One region of the Colwellia sp. MEBiC06753 genome, then DNA from elsewhere that is predicted to be linked to it. Evidence: predicted binding sites of a transcription regulator. Region 1 holds the regulator's gene; the other holds the start of a gene.

Region 1 (3,189 bases):
AGTTAAAATATCGTCAATATCTTCAATACCTACCGAAATGCGCACGAGAGACTGGCTAATTCCGGCAGCAATTTGTGCTTCGATATCCATGCCAGCATGAGTCATAGTCGATGGATGACTAATCAAGCTTTCTACGCCACCTAATGATTGCGCCAGTGTAAATAAAGATAGATTATCAAATAGCACTTTAACGGCTTCTACACCGCCTTTAAGTTCAAAACTTAACATAGCGCCAAAGTCTTTCTGCTGCGTTTTTGCCAATTGGTGTTGCGGATGAGAACTAAGACCAGGGAAGTATACTTGTTCAACTGCCGGGTGATTATTCAGAAACTCGGCAACAGCATTGGCATTTTCTTGGTGTGCTTTCATTCTCAGCGGCAGCGTTTTTAATCCACGTAGCGCTAAAAAGCTGTCGAATGCAGGGCCGGTAATGCCGATACAGTTTGCCCACCACGCCAGTTCTTCACCAAGCTCAGCCGTTTTAGTTACTAGCACACCACCGACTACATCACTATGACCATTAATGTATTTGGTTGTTGAGTGGAACACGATATCTGCACCTAGTGCCAACGGCTGCTGAAGAATTGGCGATAAAAAAGTGTTATCTACGGCCACTATCGCCCCGACTGCCTTACTTTGCTTGGCAATATCAGCAATATTAACGATGCGCAATAATGGGTTACTAGGGGTTTCAATTAACACTAATTTAGGAGATTGCGCTAAGGCATCGGCTAATGCTTGCTCATCTGATTGATCAATAACGATTAATTCAAACTGACCACGCTTGGCTAGATGCACAAATAAACGATAGCTGCCGCCATAGCAGTCGTGCGGTATTACCACTTTATCGCCCGCTGATAATAACTGGCAAATTAAATGAACTGCCGCCATACCAGTACTGGTGACGATACCAGTAGCGCCACCTTCTAAATCAGCAATTGCTTGACCAAATAACGCTCTGGTTGGATTGCCAGTACGTGAATAATCAAAATCACGTTTTTGATTAAAGCCTTTTAATGAGTATGTGCTTGATAAATGAATAGGTGCAACGACAGCACCATGATGCTGATCACTATTAATACCCGCTCTTACCGCGATGGTTGTCGCTTTTTTATCACTCATTTTGCTCACCAATTCATTTCAGATGTTTAGACGTCTATAAATCTAAACGTTTTGCTTTTGACGGTCAAGTTATTTTAGACATCTAAACTTCTACACATATAGGTTGACTGAAAAATGCCAACTAGTACAATTCACTATCAAAAACGGGTGTTACTAATTAATGAACCTGCCAAAATCTTTGATTAGTTGAGCATCGCCCAGTGAATAAAAATGCAATGAGGTAATCTATGGCTGACTGGAATGGCGAATACATCAACCCTTATGCCGAGCACGGAAAAAAGAGTGAACAAGTAAAAAAAATTACCGTATCGATTCCGTTAAGAGTGTTAAAAGTATTAACCGATGAACGTACACGTCGCCAAGTAAATAATTTACGCCACGCCACCAATAGCGAATTGCTTTGTGAAGCATTTTTGCATGCCTTTACTGGGCAACCACTGCCAGACGATGTTGATTTAGCAAAAGATAATGAACATAAATTACCTGCCAGCGTGCGTAAAGCATTGGAAGAAAAAGGCATTACCGACTTTTCACAGTTTGAATCTGACGACGAAGATTAATGTTTAATTAACAGACATTTCTTATTTTAAAGCCGCTTTACGCGGCTTTTTTATTAGCTTTATTACTCGCGCGCTACTGACACTCGACATTGAGCGTATATTTTTATCTACTCGTCTAATTCCCCCTCGTTCTGCTTTACCTGCCAGAAAATTTTTGCAAAAGTTTCACTAAACACTTAAAGCTATATACTTATATGAAAATTTCATCATTACTGCTATCAGCAACTACCATCATGTTAATCACAGCATGTACAAGCACAGATAATAAGCCAACGAATTCAAGCGTTGTCTATGTCGGCGACGATAACCGTGCGGTAACGCTTAGAGAAGATAATCGAGGAGATAGGGTAACCAGCGCGCCATGGGCAACACGTTCAGCGGTGTTAGGTACCAATGGTATGGCGGCCACTTCCCACCCGCTTGCTAGTCAAGTCGCTATCGATATATTAAAAAAAGGTGGCAGTGCCGTTGATGCAGCGATAGCCGCTAATGCTGCAATTGGGCTTATGGAGCCAACAGGTAACGGCATTGGTGGTGATTTATTTGCTATTGTCTGGGATCCGAAAACCCAAAAGCTTTATGGATTAAACGGCTCTGGACGCTCTCCGAAAGGGCAAACCCTGGCGCAATTAAAAGCAAAAATAGGTGATGTCAGTGAAATTCCAAACTGGGGCAGCGCACCTGTTACTGTGCCGGGCACAGTAGACGCCTGGTACGAGTTACACGGCAAATTTGGCCAGTTAGCGATGGCCAAAAACCTACAACCAGCGATAGATTACGCGAATAACGGCTTTCCCGTTACCGAAGTGGTTTCCTACTATATGGGGATTTATCAAGAGCGCTATGAGCGTTTATACCAAGCTGGTGAGATTGAAGAAATTGCCAATTACCAAGCTACTTATCTTGAAAGTGGCGAATTCATTAAAGAAGGGCAAATTTTTAAAAACCCAGATCTAGCCAATACCTTAAGTAAAATCGCCCAAGGCGGTCGTGAAGCATTTTATCAAGGCGAAATTGCCGACACTATTGATGCCTACTTCAAGCGTATTGGCGGCGCTTTAACCAAGCAAGACTTTGCCGATCACACCAGCACCTGGATTGAGCCCGTTTCAGTCAACTATCGCGGTTATGATGTTTGGGAATTACCACCGAACGGTCAAGGCATTGCCGCACTGCAAATGTTAAACATTTTAGAAGGTTATGATCTCAAAGCCATGGGTCATAACAGTGCTGATTATTTGCATGTCATGACTGAAGCGAAAAAATTAGCATTTGAAGACCGTGCACGCTTCTATGCCGATCCCGATTATTTCGACATTCCATTGGCCGGCTTATTGTCTAAAGACTATGCCAATGAGCGTCGCCAGCTTATCAATATGGAAAAAGCCGCAAATAATGTTGACCACGGTAACCCGAAACTGATTGATGGCGATACCATTTATTTAACCGTTGCCGATAAAAACGGCATGATGGTGTCGCTGATCCAAAGTAATTATCGCGGTATGGG
Region 2 (3,189 bases), on a different contig from region 1:
ATCCGCTGGGCTTGGCAACAAAATATTCAAGTGGTACTGCCGGTACTACACCCAGTAAATAAAGGCTTTTTGATTTTTCTACGTTACCAAAAAGACTCTGTAATGCAGTTGAATCAATTTAATATTCCTGAGCCGAAACTTGATGTCACTAATTTGGTACCTCTTAGCGACATTGACGTCATTTGCACACCTCTCGTTGCGTTTGACAATCGCGGCCATCGATTAGGCATGGGTGGCGGCTTTTATGATAGAACGCTTGGGCAGCTAAACAACTGCCAGTCAACAGCTAACCCGAACCCAAGCTTAATTGGTCTTGCTCACGACTGCCAAGAGTTAGTGCAAATCCCTACTGAAAGCTGGGATGTTCCATTACCCGTAATTATCACCCCGAGCCGAATTATACTGGCAAACAATAAAACTCAGTAGCCAGAAAGTTTTATCGTACGTTATAATTGCCCGATACCACTTTGTATTTCAGGAATAATTATGACGCAAGATGAATTGAAAAAATTAGTCGGCCAGGCCGCAGTCAAATACGTAAAACCAGACAGTATTGTTGGCGTGGGAACTGGCTCAACAGTCAATCACTTCATTGATGCGTTAGCTGAGATTAAAGATCAAATAAAAGGTGCAGTTTCAAGCTCAGAGCAATCGACTGAAAAGCTTAAAGCCTATGGTATTGAAATGTTCGACTTAAATAGTGTTGATCAGCTAGACGTATACGTAGATGGCGCTGATGAAATCACTGAGCATATGCACATGATAAAAGGTGGTGGTGCAGCCCTTACTCGCGAAAAAATTGTTGCCGCGGTCGCCAAAGAGTTTATCTGTATTGCTGATGAGTCAAAACGTGTCGGCGTACTTGGCGCTTTTCCTTTACCTGTAGAAGTTATTCCTATGGCCCGTAGCTACGTAGCTAGAGAGTTGGTTAAATTAGGTGGCGACCCTGTTTACCGTCAAGGTGTAGTTACCGATAACGGCAATGTCATTTTAGATGTACACAATATGAAAATATTAGATCCTAAAGCTACAGAAATAGCGATCAACGCCATTGTTGGTGTAGTTACTAACGGCCTGTTTGCTTGCCGTGGCGCAGATAAATTATTGCTTGGCACAGCAGAAGGTGTAAAAGAGTTTTTTTAACCAGACTAAACTAACTGAAATAAACACTTTAGAGTTTTAACACTATATGGTAGTTTACCTATATAACTTTGGGTATCTAGCCATCTAAACGCCCTAAATATACTGTTTACACCCTTTACACGATAATGAAGCGAAGCGAAGCCATGAATAAGAAGTCTCTAGCTAAAGAAAAAATTAAAATCCTACTGCTTGAAGGTGTCCACCAAAGCGCATTAGAAGAATTAAAAGCTCAAGGTTATAGCAATATTGAATACATCAAAACCTCGTTAGCCGAGGAAGATTTGATTGAGAAAATCAAAGATGTTCACTTTATTGGTATTCGCTCTCGCACTCAGTTAACTGACAACGTATTAAGCCATGCTAAAAAGCTAGTCGCCATTGGTTGTTTCTGTATCGGTACCAATCAGGTGGAATTAAGTGCAGCACAAGTACGCGGCATTCCAGTATTTAATGCGCCATTTTCAAATACTCGGTCAGTAGCTGAATTAGTACTGGGTGAAATTTTATTATTATTGCGTGGCATTCCAGAAAAAAATGCCCAAGCGCATCGTGGTGAGTGGAATAAGTCTGCGGCGGGCTCAGTTGAGGCCAGAGGCAAAACATTAGGCATTGTCGGATACGGTCACATTGGTACGCAATTGGGTATTATGGCTGAAACCATAGGTATGAAGGTTAGATTTTATGATATCGAAACCAAATTGCCATTAGGTAACGCCAGCCAAGCCTCTTCATTAACTTCACTGCTAAAAGAGTCTGACGTTATTACCTTGCATGTGCCTGAAACGCCGCAAACCCAAAATATGATCGGCGCTGCAGAATTTGAAGTTATCAAACAAGGCGCAATTTTTATTAATGCTTCGCGTGGTACAGTGGTCGATATTGACGCACTTGCTGAAGCGCTTAGCGCGAAAAAAGTAGGTGGCGCTGCTATTGACGTATTCCCAGTTGAACCTAAAGGGAATGACGAAGAATTCATCTCGCCGCTCCGTGCATTTGATAATGTTATTTTGACACCGCATATTGGTGGCAGCACACAGGAAGCGCAAGAGAACATTGGTTTAGAAGTAGCGAGTAAACTCGCAAAATATTCTGACAATGGCTCAACATTATCAGCAGTTAACTTCCCTGAAGTGTCACTGCCGGGGCATGCTGGCGCTTCGCGTTTATTGCATATTCACCACAACCAACCGGGTGTGTTAACAGCAATTAACAACGCGTTTGCCAAACATAACGTTAATATCGCTGCTCAATATTTACAAACCGACGATAAAATTGGTTATGTAGTTATTGATGTAGAAACGGAAGACAGTGAAGTAGCGTTAAAAGAATTAAAGCAAATTAGCGGCACCATTCGCGCCCGTATTTTGCACTAGTTCTGGGCTAGAACTAACAATAAAAAAACGAGCTTAATGCTCGTTTTTTTATTGGGAAAATATTAGGGCTTTATGTTGGTATGCTAAACATTGGCATGCTAAACGTAAGCTAGATAAATCTGCATGATGATTAAACTGGCAATACCGGCAAGTACATCATCAAACATAATACCGAAACCACCACCAAGCTTTTTATCGGCAATGGAGATCGGCCAAGGTTTAAAAATATCAAATATTCTAAACAATACAAAACCCAGCACGATATTAAGTAGCGTTGCTGGTACAAAGGCCATTGTAATTAAATAGCCAACAATTTCGTCCCAAACAATAGCGCCATGATCATGGACACCAACTGATTCAGCTGCTTTGCCACAAATACTAATACCAACAATAGTAAAAACTAGCGTCAGCCAAAGGTAAGTGCTTGGTGATAAGTAGGTAGCCATTAACCAAAACACTGGAATAGCGGCTAATGTGCCAAAAGTACCAGGCGCTTTAGGCGCAAGTCCAGAGCCAAAACCGACGGCCAAAAAGTGTATTGGGTTTGCCAGTTTAAATAGCTTATGCGCAGGCACTTTAGTCATGGCTAAAGTGCTCAAAGCTTTTAACGTCGATTTTAACAGCTTGGCTATTTAATGTGGTGGTTACTTTACCAGTACCGTTTAATTGGCCA

The links. Region 1 encodes MetJ, which represses methionine synthesis genes. Its sites were predicted from a motif close to TAGACGTCTAGACGTCTA; they were not measured.
Region 2: serA (phosphoglycerate dehydrogenase) is a predicted target of MetJ. The motif match lies at 1,221-1,238, and genes of this name have one in related genera.

Annotation. Positions count from the first base shown of each region.
Region 1 is NZ_JBQMTM010000009.1:46,231-49,419, forward strand. It holds gene metB (cystathionine gamma-synthase) at 1-1,122, opposite strand, end outside; gene metJ (met regulon transcriptional regulator MetJ) at 1,350-1,682, shown strand; gene ggt (gamma-glutamyltransferase) at 1,877-3,189, shown strand, end outside.
Region 2 is NZ_JBQMTM010000001.1:10,124-13,312, reverse strand. It holds gene ACOB82_RS00080 (5-formyltetrahydrofolate cyclo-ligase) at 1-426, shown strand, start outside; gene rpiA (ribose-5-phosphate isomerase RpiA) at 487-1,143, shown strand; gene serA (phosphoglycerate dehydrogenase) at 1,287-2,516, shown strand; gene ACOB82_RS00065 (phosphatidylglycerophosphatase A family protein) at 2,615-3,100, opposite strand; gene thiL (thiamine-phosphate kinase) at 3,093-3,189, opposite strand, start outside.